Regions from separate parts of the Nonomuraea recticatena genome, predicted to be linked through region 1. Evidence: riboswitches for the same ligand, from Rfam matches in the RefSeq annotation. Region 1 holds a riboswitch; each other region holds the start of a gene.
What was found. A riboswitch is a leader RNA that binds a small molecule or an ion and turns the genes downstream of it on or off. The one in region 1 is predicted to bind cyclic di-AMP.

Region 1 (4,978 bases):
AGCTGACTGGGGTCGAGCGAGCCGAGCACCGCGTTGACCTCGGCCGAGGTGATGCCGTGCGCGCGGAGCCACCTGGTCGCGGAGGCGGCGAGCGCGGTGTACTCGTCGGAGTAGGTGGGCAGCAGCACGGCCAGCTGCGCGACGGAGACGACCAGCGCCGCCACGAACGCGATCATTCCCAGCAGCACGACGGTCAGCGGCACGGCCACCAGCGCCCAGCCCGGCGCGCCGCGACGCCTCATCCATGAGCGCAGCGGGCTGACGGCGATCGTCAGCGTGAGTGCCAGGAAGGCGGGACCGGCGACCGAGCTGAAGCGTTCGAGTCCGACCAGGACGATCATCGCGGCCGCCAGGCCGATGAGGACCCGGAGTCCGCGCGACATCATGCGTCACACTATGACCAGCTTCCCCAGGTGAAGGCGGGTCAACGCGCCGGTGCGGCCCCGCCCCTCGCGGGGCGGGGCGACAATTCTCGCCTCGGCCCTTTCGCCGGCCCGCGGGAGGGATGAACATCGGGTACGAGCCGTACCCGATGTCACGCCTCAGCGAGCGTTGGGACGCTTGCCGTGGTTGGCCGCCTTCTTCTTGCGGGCCTTGGTCTTGCGAGCGCGCTTGGCCATGGCTTACCTCCTCCCGTGTAAGGCTCCAACCTCTCGCGGAGGCGGCTCGCCGGACAAGGGGTTTGGACGATTCCACTCCCCATGTTTCAACATATATGTGTCATAATTTGGTGGAATCTGTTTGAAGGAGGGCTCATGCTCGCACCACAGCGGCAGCAGGCGATCCTGGAGCGCGTCCGTCGCAGCGGCGGGGTCCGGGTGGCCGACCTCGTGCGCGAGCTCGGCGTCTCCGACATGACGATCCGCAGGGACCTGGAGGCGCTCGCCGAGCGCGGGCTGCTGGAGAAGGTCCACGGCGGGGCGACCATCAACGGCCCAGGCTCGACGGAGGAGCCCGGCTTCGCCGCCAAGTCGGTGCGCCAGCAGGCGGAGAAGGACGCCATCGCCCGCAGGGCCGCCGCGCTGGTTCGCCCGGGCACCGCCGTGGCGCTGTCGGCGGGCACGACCACCTGGGCCCTGGCCCACCTGCTGGTGGACGTGGACGAGCTGACCGTCATCACCAACTCGATCCCGGTGGCCGACGTCTTCCACCGCAGCCCCCGAGCCGACCGCACGGTGGTGCTGACCGGCGGCGTCCGCACCCCTTCCGACGCGCTCGTGGGGCCCGTCGCGGTGGCGGCGATCAGGCGGCTGCACGTCGACACGCTCTTCCTCGGCGTTCACGGGATGAGCGTGAACGCGGGGTTCACCACGCCGAACCTGCTGGAGTCGGAGACCGACAGGGAGCTGGTCGCCTCGGCGCACCGCCTGGTCGTCCCCGCCGACCACACCAAGTGGGGCACGGTCGGCATCAGCACGATCGCGGAGCTGTCGGAGGCCGACGTCGTCATCAGCGACGCCGGCCTGCCCGAGGCCGCGCGCAGAGAGCTGGCCGAGAGGGCCGGAGAACTGATCATCGCGGAGGACACGAAGTGAAGCGCACCATCGCGCACATGGCCGACGGCCGAGAGCTGATCTACTTCGACCGGCGCGACGACGCCGATCGCAGCGCGATCGACCAGCGCGAGCTGCCGCCCAGGCCCGTGGCCTCCGAGCTGCGTTACGACCCTCTCACCGAGGAGTGGGTGGCGATGGCGGGCCACCGCCAGACCCGCACCTTCCTGCCGCCGGCCGACGAGTGCCCGCTGTGCCCCTCGGCGCCGGGCAGGTCGACGGAGATCCCCGCCTCCTCCTACGACGTGGTGGTCTTCGAGAACCGCTTCCCCAGCTTCTCCACCCACCTCGGCAGCTACGCCGACGCAGGCGGCCTCAGCGAGGTGCGTCCGGGTGTGGGCCGCTGCGAGGTGGTCTGCTTCACCTCCGATCACGCCTCCTCCTTCTCCATGCTCTCCGACGACCAGGTCGAGCTCGTCATGGAGGCGTGGGCCGACCGTACGGCGGAGCTGTCGGAGATCTCCGGCGTCGAGCAGGTCTTCTGCTTCGAGAACAGGGGCGCGGAGATCGGCATCACGCTGGCCCACCCGCACGGCCAGATCTACGCCTACCCCTACGTCACCCCTCGCACCCGCCAGCACCTGGCCGCCGCCGCCAAGCGTCCAGGCCTGTTCGCCGGCGTGCTGGCCGCGGAGCGGGCCGGCGAGCGCGTGGTCGCCGCCAACGAACACTGGACGGCGTTCGTGCCCGCCGCCGCGCGCTACCCCTTCGAGGTGCATCTCTACCCGCACCGCCAGGTGCCCGATCTGGCCGCCCTCTCCCAGGAGGAGCGGGCCGCGTTCGGCCCCGTCTACACCAGGGTGCTCAGGGCGCTCGACGGGCTGTTCGGCGTGGTCATGCCGTATGTCGCCGCCTGGCACCAGGCACCCGTACGGCAGGGCCGCGACCTGGCCTACCTTCACATGGAGCTGTTCAGCATCCGCAGGGCGCCGGGCAAGCTGAAGTACCTGGCGGGCTCGGAGTCGGCGATGGGCGCGTTCGTCAACGACGTGCTGCCCGAGGAGGCCGCGCGGCTACTTCGATCACAGGTAGATCACTAATTGGTTTCCGCTTGGAGTCGCATTACCGGCGTTTTACTACTAATATCCCTCTGACATCGGCTTTCACAGCCGTTGCACGCCTAATCCCGGGCAAGTCGCCCGGGAGCCGGGGACCCATGCACCTGGGGTGAATCCACGTTCCGTGGTAGGGCCACATCTCCCGCCCGAACCCGTCAGCTAACCCGGTCGGCAGACGGAGAGGATCATTCGTGGCGTCCCCCACGTCTCGTTTCGCCTGCGGCGCCATTGCCGCGCTTTCCCTCGTTCTCGGCTCCGCCTCTGTGTCCTCGGCTGCCCCCAAGCCGTCGGAGAAGCAGCTGAGGGCCGAGCTGAAGAAGCTCAACACCAAGGTCGACAAGCTCATCGAGAGCTACAACGCCAAGCGGGTCGCGCTGGCCGAGGCGGAGAAGGCCGCCGCGGCGGCCAAGGAGCGTCTGGCCGCCGCCGAGCAGACACTCGCCAAGGCGGAGAGCGTCGCCTCGCAGATCACCGAGATGCGATATCAGGCCAACACCCCCGATCTGCCCGCTCTGGTGTACTCCCCCGACCTGAACAGCGCCGCGCTGCTGGAGCAGTTGAGCGTCGAGCAGGACGCCGTCGTGAAGAACGTCGCAGCCGCCCGCGACGAAAGGCAGAAGGCCGCCACCGAGGCCACGGCCCTTGCCACCCAGATCGACGAGCAGGCCGACCAGGTCGCCGACGATCGGAAGGAGGCGGAGGGCATGATCGACGACATCGAGAAGAAGCTCCAGAACCTCGTTCCGACCGGCCCTGGCCGCAAGTCCGACGGCAGCTGGGCGCCCGAGCTGCCCTCGGGGGCCGACAACATCACCCCCCGCACGCGGCTCATGCGCGACGAGATCAAGAAGGCCTTCAGCCTGCCGTACGAGGTGGGGTGTTACCGGGTCGACAACAGCGGAGAGCACCCGCTGGGTCGCGCCTGCGACTTCATGATGAGTTCGGGAGGCAGCTCTCCCACCGGCGCCAACCAGGCGCTCGGCGACCAGATCGCGGCCTGGGCGCTGAAGAACCAGAGCCGGCTCGGCGTGAAGTACGTCATCTGGCGGCAGCGCATCAACAGCGGCAGCGGCTGGCGCTCGATGTCCGACAGGGGCAGCACCACCGCCAACCACTACGACCACGTGCACATCTCCATGCAGTGAAAACGGCGAGGGTTGTCAGCTGATGTTCTGACTCCCCTGGGCGACCTCTCGCATCTGGTGTCTCGCACCGGGTGCGAGGAGGTTCGCCGTCTCGTCGCCGACGCCGGGCCGGTCTGGCACAGCTGCGCACCTGGGTCCTGTTTCCGACGGCGCCCTCAGCCGCGCCCGTCGACCTCTCGCCAGAAGGCGTCGACGCGGGCGTTGAACTCGTCAGGGACCTCCTGGAAGGGCTGGTGGGCCTCCCCCTGCAGCACCTCGAACACGGCGCCCGAGATCGCCTCCGCGACCTCGCGCCCCAGACTTGGAGGGGTCGCCCTGTCCACCTCTCCGGCCAGGACGAGTGTCGGCACGGCGATCTCCCGCAGGCGGTCGAGTGTCTCGTGCGTCTCGAACGCCTCGAGCTGGCGTTGGAAGGCCTCGACCGACTGCTGATGCGGGAAGGCCAGCGCCTCCTCGATCATCCGCTCCACGGTGCCGTCGGCATGGGCGCGCGGCGTGTAGACCCACAGGAAGAACGCCTCCAGCATGGCCCGAGGGCTCGGGGCGGCCTCCACCATCCAGCGCCAGAAGCCGGTCATGGCGCGGAAGTAGGCGTCGGAGCGTGCGAAGGTGCTCATGAGGACCAGGCTGCGAACCAGACCCGGATGGCGCAGCGCCAGCTCCTGCGCGATGAGGCTGCCGCCCGAGAAACCCGCCACGTGGGCGGCGGGGACATCGAGCGCGCGCAGCAGCGCGGCGGCGTCGTCGGCCATCAGCGGCACCGACAGCCGCCCCTGGGGCAGCGGCGTGCGTCCCGCCCCGCGGTTGTCGAAGGCGATGAGCCGGTAGCGGTCGGCCAACCCGTCGAGCTGGGCCTGCCACGCCTCGGCTGGATCGCTCAGCCCGGCGATCAGGAGGACGTCGGGGCCCCGGCCGTGGCGCTCGACCCACATCCGGGTGCCGTTGACATCGATCGCCTCGCCCACGGTCTGCCCCCTCCGCGTGGCCCCGAACACCGCTCGCCCACGGCCAGGACCGACGGGCCCCGCCCTCTGTCTTCAGGCTCTCACCTGCACGAACACTAACATTCACGGGTCAGGGCTCTCGGCGGCCCTGGTGAACACCGCCTCGTCGCCGGCCGCCCCCGCCTTCTCCTGTCAAGCCGGTCGGCCGGCTCGGCGTCCAGCGCCCCGGTGCCGCGGCAGAGGCGCTCGCCGGCGCCGCCGCTCCATGCCGCGCCGAC
Region 2 (4,978 bases), on a different contig from region 1:
TGATCGCCGTGATCGCGGTCCGCACCCCGATGGACTTCAGCCTGTCGCCCGTCCAGCTCGCCCAGTTCTGCGTGGACAGGCTGAACTCGCGCAGTTCGCCCTCGAACCAGACACCGAGCGGCCAGCGCAGGAGCTCGACCACCGCTGTGAGCACGACGACGCCGAGCAGCACCCGCAGCCACCACGGCCCCTTCAGCCCGGCCAGCAGGCGGGCGCCCCATGGCGTGGCCACCAGCACGCCCGCGAAGAGCACGGTCAGGCCGAGCGACAGGTAGGACGGCACGCTGGTGGCCGCGTCGAAGGCGCGCGAGCGGGCGATCTCGGCGGCGGTGAAGTCGAGTGAGGGGTCGGGCGGCACGGCGGGCGCGCCCCGCATCGTCGCCCAGGGGGTGGTGAGCGCGACCACCGCGACGATCGCCGCGCCCAGCAGCGCCAGCGCGATGCCCGCCCGACGGTCCAGCCAGCTCATCCGTGTCCCCCCGCAGTCAGCTCGTCCCGGACATACTCGCGCCACAGGCCGGTCAGCGTGGGGACCGACAGGCCGAGAGGGCGCAGCGCCTGGGCCAGATCGCGCCCCGCAGCCCGATCGTAGAGCTCGACCAGCGCCCGCTCGCCGTAGCGGCCCGCGATCAGGCGGCAGGCCAGCCACGACTCCTGGTAGACCTGCGCGAGCCTGGGCGCGCCCGGCGTGAAGTCGCCGTCGGCCGGCAGCCGGGCGCTCGTCCGTCCCGAGCCGACCTCCTCGGCCAGCTCCGCGGCCGCGACGCCGACCTCCAGCCCCGAGCCGAGGTAGCCGACGTAGTCGGCGAAGCCCTCTCGCAGCCACACGGGACCGCCGTGCGTGCCCGCTGCGACGTGGGTGAGCTCGTGGGCGAGCACCACGTCGCGTCCCACGGGGGTCAGCCGCGAGAAGGCGCCGGGGACGACGATCACCCTTCCGCGCGACGCCAGCGCGGCCAGCCCCTCGAGCGAGCCCGTGCCGGCCAGCGCCGCCGCCTCCTCGGTGCTGGCCGGCACCACGACCACCGGCCGTACGGGGCGCCGCAGCACCGCCGAGACCGTGCGGCCGGCGGCGTCGGCCCGCGCCGCGAGGTCGCGAAGCAGCGTGGCGGGTGCGTGGTGGCCGACGGCGAGCGAGCGCGCGCCGTACGCGAAGGTGACACCCGACTCCCACAGGCCACGGGCCTCGGACGGCAGGCGAGGGCCGGCCGACCCCGGCACCGTCCCCGCCAGCGCGGCCGCCAGCACGGCTCTTCGGCTCACCACGGCAGCGATGCTAGCCCGGACGGCGGAGAGCCCCGTCCCAGAGGAATGGACGGGGCTCTCTGCGTGCGCCTACGCGCCGGGGCGGACCGCGCCGGCGAAGGAGGACTTGCGCCAGCCGCTGATCTTCTCGATCCGCACCGTCTTGCCCGAGCTGGGTGAGTGGATCATCCGGCCCTTGCCGACGTACATGCCGACATGGCCCTTGCCGCGGAAGAACATCAGGTCACCGGGCTTGAGGCTGCGCCAGGAGACCTTCTTCTTGATGCGTGCGTACTGGCTGTGCGTCACGCGCGGGATCCTGATCCCCGCCTTGGACCAGGCGTACTGCACCAGACCCGAGCAGTCGAAGGAGCCAGGACCCGTCCCGCCGTAGCGGTAGGGGTCACCGAGCTGCTTCTTCGCCACTCCGACGGCCTTGGCAGCCCTCAACTTCTGCCGAGCCGCCTTCGCCTGCGACTTCGACACGACGCGCGCCTTGCCGGCGCTCGCCTTCGCCACGCTCGTCCGCGCGACGTCGATCTTCACTGCTGCCGTCTTCACCGCGCTCGCCTCGATGGGGGTCGCGTGAGCGGCTGGTGCGTGGAGGACGACTCCTCCCATCGCGGCCATGACGCCACTCAGGGCAAGGCAGGACAGACGGGTCTTGTTAACAGGGGTGGACAGAACGTCTCCTTGAATCTTCCACGAATGCCTACCGGGTTAGCTGACGGGTTCGGGCGTGGAAGTCGCCCTACCGGCCCGCAGGCCGGACTCACCCCAGGTGCTCGGGTCCCCGGCTCCGTGCTCCATTCCGCACGGATTCGGCGGGTCGACCGCGCACGCTCATCTGGGGGTTCGGCGCGGCGACCAGCGGATCGTTATGCGTGCACACCGGCCGCTGACAGGGCCGGTGGACGTGGCGGGCGCCATGGCTTGGTCGCCGCGAAGCGAGAAGGTACCCGGCCCACCAAGAGCAGGCAAAGTCGAAGTAAAGGAGTCAAGATCGTCCACGGGTGGTTGTCAAGAGACAAATCACTGCTCCATGGACCGTTGCAAGCGACAATTGTGACCCTCCTCACAGTTGCTGTCACCAGGCGAAGTCAGGTCCCATTTGTCACATCAGTCACAGCAGTAACATCAGCCGAACGAGGGGTCTGACCGCTCTGCCATAAGCTCTTCGCATGCTTGATCTGTGGTCCCTGCGCGTTCTGCTCGAAGTCGGACGGCACGGCTCCTTCTCCGCCGCCGCCGAGGCCCTGTCGATGACGCAGCCGGCCGTCTCCCGCCAGATCGCCACCCTGGAGCGCCGCACGGGCGTCAGGCTCTTCCACCGCCGCCCGCGAGGCGTGCAGCCCACGGAGGCGGGTCTGGCCGCCATGGAGCAGGCGGCCGCCGTGGTCGACGGGATGAGCCTGTTCGAGACCAGGCTGCGAGCCTTCGCCGCCGCCGAGAGCGGCAGGGTGCGTGTGGCGGCCTTCCCCAGCGCGGCCACCAGGTTCGTCCCCGAGAGCTTCCGCCGCTTCACCGCCACCCACCCCGACGTCGAGCTCTCACTCACCGTGGGAGAGCGCGGCGACGCGAGACTGCTCGAAGGCGCGATCGACGTCGCGCTGGTCACCTCGTGGGACGCCGACCCCGATCCTGGGCTCGAGACGCTCTTCCTGTTCGACGACGAGCCGATGGTGGCCCTGCCCGCCGACCATCCCCTCGCGTCCCAGGAGCAGGTACGGCTGGCCGACCTGGCCGCCGAGCACTGGATCGACGGCACCCACCCCGACTGCCTCGGCCCGGCGGCCGAACTGTCGGCCGCGATGGGAGGGCCGCCGAAGATCACGCACCTGTGCGACGACTGGAACGGCCGCCAGGGCCTGGTGGCCGCGGGCGTGGGCGTGATGCTCTATCCGTCCATCGCCGGCAGGTCGGTGCGCTCGGACATCAGGCTGGCCCACCCATCGCCCGCGCTGCCCGCCAGAAGGATCAGCGCCGCCGTCCTGCCCGCCGACGGGCGCCCGCCCGCCGTGAGCGCCTATCTGGACGTTCTGCGCGCGATGAGCGCGGCCTACGGGCGGACCGCGCCGACCAGCCGCCTGCCGTAGGCCGACAGAGGGACGACCTTGACCACGTCACCGGTCTGCGGCGCATGGACGATCTTGCCGCCGCCCGCGTAGATGCTCACGTGCCCGAGGCCCTCGCTGAAGATGAGGTCACCGGGCTGCAGGTTGTCGAGGGAGACCCTGCGCTTGGCGCCCCAGGCCCACTGCTCCCACGTCGTGCGGGGCAGCGAGACGCCGGCCGCGCGCCAGGAGGCCTGCGTGAGGCCTGAGCAGTCCCAGCCGCCCGGGCCCGTGCCACCGTACTGGTAGGGCTTGCCGACCTGCGCGTAGGCGAAGCTGAGCACCGAGGCGGCGTTGCCCGAGGCCGAGCCCGTGTACTTGATGCCGGTGCTGTTGGGGTTGCCCACCCGGTAGGCGCCGAGCCTGCGCAGCAGCTTCTCCTGCTGCTCGACCAGCTCGAGCACCTTGTCCTTCTCCGACTTGACCTCGTCGCGCAGCTTGTCGGCCTCGGTGAGGGCGCCCTGCGCCTGCTCCCTGTCGGACTTGAGCTGGCGGTTCTCCTCGTCGAAGGCGGCCAGGACCTGGGCCCGCTCGGCCGTCAGCTGGTCCATGAGCGCCATGCCGCCGAGCGTGGCCGAGGGGTCGCTGTCGCCCAGAAGCGTCGACCACGAGGTGATGTCGCCCGCCTGGTAGGTGTCGATGGCCATGCCGACGACCTCGGCGCGCAGACCCGCCACCCTGGCCATCTTGCTCTTGTACCGGGAGTTCAGCCCCTCGTAGGCCTTCTTGGCCTTCTTGTACTTCTCCGTGGCCGTGTTGTACCTGTCGACGACCTTGTCGGCCTTGTCGTTGAGCTTCTCCAGCTTCGCCTTGGCCTGCGCGATCGTCGGTTTGGGATCGGCGAAAGCACCGCTCAACGGCAGGAGAAGAGTCGCGATCGCGAGACCCGCAGCCAGCGGTACCCGGCCAAACCCCACAGCGACACGCCCTCCCAGTGATCACGCCTGGGGCGAAATAGTACAGAAGGTGCGCCTAGCGTCCGGCCATGTCACCCAAAATGTGACCTAGGCCCGCCCGAGCCTGCGCAGCAGCAGCGCGGACGAGACGGGCCTCGCGCCCATCCTGCGCACGGACTCGGCCACCTCACGGTCGGAGGAGACCACCGCGATCGCCCTTCCCTGCGGTTCGGCGCGGACCAGCTGACGGATCAGGTCGTCGGCGATCTCGCCCGGCGCGCTGAACATCACCCGCACCCCGCGCGGCGCGACCACCTGGACGGGGGCGTTGAGCTCCGCGCCGTCGAAGACGACGGTCACCTCGACCCTGGTCTGCGCGGCCAGGCCGCCCAGCCCCGTCATCAGCCTGTTGCGCTGGTCGGCGAGGGTGAGCGTGCCGTACCCGGTCTTGGTCACGTTGTAGCCGTCGATGATCAGGTGCACCTGCGGCAGCGCCAGCAGCTGGTCGAGCAGCTGCGGGTCGTCGTCGGCCAGCGCCCTGGCAGGCACGCCCCGCACATTGGGCGCGCCAGGCGCGACGGCGGCGACGGAGTCGGCGGGCCTGCTGATCGTGGTCGGCAGCGCCAGCTCCCTGCGCAGCCCGGCCGAGGCGTCCTGCAGCGCGTCGAGCAGCACCCTGATCCTGGCGTCCTCGATGCTGCGGCCCTCGCGGGCCGCTCTGCG
Region 3 (4,978 bases), on a different contig from region 1:
GACCATGTACTTGTAGGTCTTGGACGGGTAGTTGACGCCCAGCCCGACCTGCGTCGCGATGATGAAGGGCCGCAGGTAGAGGCTGTGTCCCTCGCTCGTGGGCACCCAGTCGCGGTCGGTCTGGGTGAGGAGTTCGAGGGACTCGACGAAGGTGTCCTCGGGCAGTTCGGGCATGGCCATGCGCAGGCAGGAGGCGTTGAAGCGGGCCGCGTTCGCGTACGGCCTGAAGGTCACGATCGAACCGTTGGCCTGGCGGTACGCCTTCAGGCCCTCGAACAGCTCCTGGGCGTAGTGGAAGACGGAGGTCGCGGGGTCGAGGACCAACGGCCCGTACGGCTGGAGCCGCGCGTCGTGCCAGCCCTCGCCCTCGGTGTAGTCGATCGAGATCATGTGGTCGGTGAAGACCTGCCCGAACCCCGGACTCGCCAGTACCTGCTCACGCTCTGCCGCAGTGCGAGCGTGGTCGGAGAGCTGCACATCGAAGCTGAGCTTCTGAGCGGTGGTCATGACGGAAATCCTTCTCTTTTCGCGAGATTTGCCCTGAGTCCATTTTGCGCTGGACCGGGTAACGGGAACCTACAGCAAACGCCTGGCGGTTCTCGCTGGCCGCCAGGCGTCAATGAAGCACCGGCGGCTGCGAGGCCGCCGGGCTGGGGGTGCACACGGCGGTCAGGCGCCGCCGGATACTCGTGCGGTGATGTCGTCACCGATCTCGTGCGTGGTGCGGCCGGCCCATCCGGCCAGGCGCTCCACGATGTCGTCGGCGACGGCCTGCTCGACGCGGGCCGCCTCCTCGGTCAGGCCGAGGTGGTCGAGCATCATGGCGACCGACAGGATGGTGGCCGTCGGGTCGGCCTTGCCCTGGCCCGCGATGTCGGGGGCGCTGCCGTGGACCGGCTCGAACATGCTGGGCGCGGTGCGGTCGGGGTTGATGTTGCCGCTGGCGGCCAGGCCGATGCCACCGGCGATGGCGGCGCCGATGTCGGTGATGATGTCGCCGAAGAGGTTGTCGGTGACGATCACGTCGAAGCGCTCGGGCTGGTTGACGAAGAACATCGAGGCCGCGTCGATGTGCTGGTAGTCGGTGGTGACCTCGGGGAACTCGGGCGCGATCCTGTTGACCGTGCGCTGCCACAGGTCGCCCGCGTAGGTGAGCACGTTGGTCTTGTGGACCAGCGTGAGCTTCTTGCGCGGCCGCTCGGCGGCCCTGGCGAAGGCGTAGCGGACCACGCGCTCGACGCCGAAGGCGGTGTTGAGCGACTCCTGGGTGGCGATCTCGTGGGGAGTGCCGCGGCGCAGGACGCCACCGGCTCCCGCGTAGAGGCTCTCGGTGCCCTCGCGGACGACGACCATGTCGATGTCGCCAGGGAGGGTGTCGGCCAGCGGGGTCTCCACGCCGGGGAAGAGCTTGACCGGGCGCAGGTTGACGTAGTGGTCGAGCTCGAAACGCAGGCGGAGCAGGAGTTCACGCTCGAGGATGCCCGGCGGCACGCTGGGGTCGCCGATGGCGCCGAGCAGGATGGCGTCGTAGCCGCGCAGCTCCTGCAGGACCTCGTCGCTCAGGGTCTCCCCGGTGGCGTGGTAGCGGGTGGCGCCCAGATCGTAGTGCGTGGACTCGATCTTGACGCCGACCGCCTCGAGGACCTTGAGCCCTTCGGTGACGACCTCGGTGCCGATCCCGTCGCCGGGGATGACGGCCAGACGAATGTTGCGCGACTCCATGGGCGGTACCTTACCGGCTCGTCTCGATGGACGAACACTCATCTCACTTGTCGGACGTCCAGTTTTGTCCTGTTTGCGGTGCTTTGACCCTTTCGTTAGAGTCCGTGCTGCCTAATCCGTTGCGGAGTGCACGGAGCCGGGGACCCATTTCCCCCTGGGGCGAATCGGTGTCCCCACACCGTAGGGCGGCTTCCACGCCCGAGCCCGTCAGCTAACCCGGTCGGCCACGTGGAAGGACAGTCCCCTGTCTCGCATCACCACGACCGCGGTCCTCTGCGGTCTTCTCGCCGCAGGAGCCCTCGTGACGGCATCCCCCGCCGTCGCGGACACCACCGGCTCCGACACCCCCTCGAGCTCCGCCACCGGCAAGGGCTCGGCGAGCAGCATCACCGGCGCCGACGTCAAGAAGGCGCGAATCAGCGAACAATCCACCCCCGCCTGGCGGGTCGCCCTCAAGTTCGCGCTGGCCAAGCGCGGCACGCCGTACGTCTGGGGCGGCACGGGCTCCGGCGGCTACGACTGCTCGGGCCTGATGCTCAAGGCCTACGAGAAGGCGGGCATCGAACTGCCCAGGGTGGCCGCCGACCAGTACCGGGCCTTCTCGAGGAAGATCTCGTGGGACAACCTCAAGCCCGGCGACCTGGTCTTCTTCAGCGGCCTCGGCCATGTGGGCATGATCTCCAGGCCGGGACACATGGTGCACGCACCCCGCTCGGGTGACGTGGTGAAGGAGGAGAAGCTCAGCGCCTGGCGACGGCAGGCGTTCGTCGGCGCGGTGCGTCCAGACCCCAAGGGTGTGGCGCTCGCGATGAAGCAGGCCAAGGCCAAGCAGGAACCCGCCCCCGCGATGCTGACCGCCACCCTGTAGGCGGCGGCACGCCCGTACGAGGCCGTCCCCTCGCGCTCCCGCCACCACGGCAGGCGCGGGGGGACGACTGCGCTTTCGCGGAGAGTGTCAGCGGTGGGGTCGCCCCGGTGGAGCAGGGGGACCTCCACCGGAACGGCCCGGCTCAGCGAGGGGAGGGGGAACCGCCGTTGTCCCTGCGGTCCAGCGCGGTCTGGACGGCCTCCGCCGCCTCTTCCTCATGCTCTTCCGCACGGTTCCATGGGTACATGTCGTACACGTGACTCATCTCATTTCGCGGACGCGTATGAATCGGACGTCGGACTCCGGTCGCGAATCCGACCGGGCCTGAGCTCGTGCGGTCCGGGTCACGGACCGGACGAAGGGGACTTAAGGCCGACACAACGCCGCTCACCGCGACGGGTCGTCGACCTGCCCTAACAGGCCCCGTCGCGGCAGGTAATAAGTACGAGTACCCAGCGCATTACTTCAAAAGTACCTGGCACGGTCCAGACTGTCTCGTAGGACGTCCGAATATCTCACGATATGAGACATCGGTGACAGTCGCCCCCGAACGCGCGAACGCCCTCCCGCGGTGCGCGGGAGGGCGTTCCATGCGAGACGGGGTCAGTCGGTCAGGTCGACCGAGCGGCCGCTGTCCGCGCCGATCTCTGCCACGATCTGGTCGACCACGTCGGCGGGGATCGCCGAGTCGACGGTCAGGGCGATGAGCGCCTTGCCGCCCTTGACGTCGCGCGCCACCTGCATCGAGGCGATGTTGATGCCGTGCTCGCCCAGCAGCCTGCCGACGACGCCGACGATGCCGGGACGGTCGGTGTAGGTGAGGAAGGCCAGGTGGTCGGTCGGCTCGATCTCCATCTCGTAGCCGTTGACCTCGACGATCTTGGTGACCTGACGCGGGCCCGAGAGCGTTCCCGACACCGAGACGGTACGGCCGTCGGCCAGCACGCCGCGGACGCTGACGACGTTCCTCCAGTCGGGGCTCTCCGAGCTGGTGATCAGCTCGACCGTCAGGCCGCGCTCCTTGGCCAGGAGGGGGGCGTTGACATAGGTGACCGCGTCCTCGATGACGTCGGTGAAGACGCCCTTGAGCGCGGCCAGCTCCAGCACCCGCACGTCCTGGCTGGCGATCTCGCCGCGGACCTCGACGTCGAGCTTGGTGGCGGTCTCACCGGCCAGCGCGGTGAAGACGCGGCCCAGCTTCTCGGCGAGCGGCAGGCCGGGCTTGACCTCCTCGGCCACGGCGCCGCCCTGGACGTTCACCGCGTCGGGCACGAACTCACCGGCGAGCGCGAGCTTGACGCTGCGCGCGACCTGGGTGCCGGCCTTCTCCTGCGCCTCGTGGGTGGAGGCGCCGAGGTGCGGGGTGACGACGACCTGGTCCAGCTCGAACAGCGGGCTGTCGGTGCAGGGCTCCTTGGCGAAGACGTCGAGACCCGCGCCCGCGACACGACCCTCCTTGATCGCGGAGTAGAGGGCGCCCTCGTCCACGATGCCGCCGCGCGCCACGTTGACGATCCGCACCGACGGCTTGACCTCGTGCAGCTCCTTGTCGCCGATGAGACCGAGGGTCTCCTTCGACTTGGGCAGGTGCACGGTGATGAAGTCGGCGGTCTTGAGGGCCTCCTCGAGGCTGACCAGCCTGACGCCCATGGCCGCGGCGCGCGCCGGCGGCAGGTAGGGGTCGTAGGCGATCAGCTCGACGCCGAACGGCTGCAGGCGCTGCGCGACCAGCTGGCCGATCTTGCCGAGGCCGAGGATGGCGACGATCTTCTCGTCCAGCTCGACGCCGGTGTACTTGGAGCGCTTCCACTCACCGTTCTTGAGCGCGGCGTGCGCCTGGGCGGTGTTGCGGGCGCTGGCCAGGATGAGCGCGACGGTCTGCTCGGCGGCGCTGGTGATGTTGGAGGTCGGCGCGTTGACGACCATGACACCGGCCTTGGTGGCCGCCTCGACGTCGACGTTGTCCAGGCCGACGCCCGCGCGCGCGACGACGCGCAGCTTCGGGGCGGCGGCGATGGCCTCGGCGTCCACCTGGGTGGCGGAGCGGACGATGAGCGCGTCCACGTCGGCGAGCGCGGGCAGGAGCTGGGAGCGGTCGGCACCGTCGGTGTGGCGGACCTCGAAGTCCGCACCAAGCACGGCGAGACCTGCTTCCGACAGCTCCTCTGCGACCAGAACGACGGGCTTGTTCACAGGTGGATCCTTAAGGGGTCATGCGACGGGCTGAGGGACACGGCAGCGGGCCCCTCGGATCCCTCAGAGTCTATCCGGCCTTGTGAACGCATTCACGAGGGTCTCAGGATCTGGGCGTGTTACCCAGCAGCCGAGCGAGTCATCCCAACCCGAGCCAACTTTGTCTTGATCGGGAGATTTATTCGCTATTAGCCT

Region 2: another riboswitch for cyclic di-AMP. It lies ahead of ABFX50_RS44495 (C40 family peptidase); the one in region 1 lies ahead of ABFX50_RS33945 (VldE C-terminal domain-containing protein).
Region 3: another riboswitch for cyclic di-AMP. It lies ahead of ABFX50_RS17950 (C40 family peptidase); the one in region 1 lies ahead of ABFX50_RS33945 (VldE C-terminal domain-containing protein).

The regions. Positions count from the first base shown of each region.
Region 1 is NZ_BAAATE010000023.1:18,341-23,318, forward strand. It holds gene ABFX50_RS33930 (AI-2E family transporter) at 1-386, opposite strand, end outside; gene ABFX50_RS51485 (50S ribosomal protein bL37) at 543-620, opposite strand; gene ABFX50_RS33935 (DeoR/GlpR family DNA-binding transcription regulator) at 756-1,535, shown strand; gene galT (galactose-1-phosphate uridylyltransferase) at 1,532-2,593, shown strand; cyclic di-AMP (ydaO/yuaA leader) riboswitch at 2,661-2,799, shown strand; gene ABFX50_RS33945 (VldE C-terminal domain-containing protein) at 2,875-3,756, shown strand; gene ABFX50_RS33950 (alpha/beta fold hydrolase) at 3,912-4,721, opposite strand.
Region 2 is NZ_BAAATE010000042.1:52,627-57,604, forward strand. It holds gene ABFX50_RS44485 (M48 family metallopeptidase) at 1-469, opposite strand, end outside; gene ABFX50_RS44490 (hypothetical protein) at 466-1,266, opposite strand; gene ABFX50_RS44495 (C40 family peptidase) at 1,336-1,764, opposite strand; cyclic di-AMP (ydaO/yuaA leader) riboswitch at 1,940-2,082, opposite strand; gene ABFX50_RS44500 (LysR family transcriptional regulator) at 2,427-3,341, shown strand; gene ABFX50_RS44505 (C40 family peptidase) at 3,305-4,216, opposite strand; gene ABFX50_RS44510 (NYN domain-containing protein) at 4,364-4,978, opposite strand, start outside.
Region 3 is NZ_BAAATE010000008.1:103,864-108,841, forward strand. It holds gene ABFX50_RS17940 (branched-chain amino acid aminotransferase) at 1-507, opposite strand, end outside; gene ABFX50_RS17945 (3-isopropylmalate dehydrogenase) at 670-1,722, opposite strand; cyclic di-AMP (ydaO/yuaA leader) riboswitch at 1,821-1,963, shown strand; gene ABFX50_RS17950 (C40 family peptidase) at 2,024-2,590, shown strand; gene serA (phosphoglycerate dehydrogenase) at 3,194-4,783, opposite strand.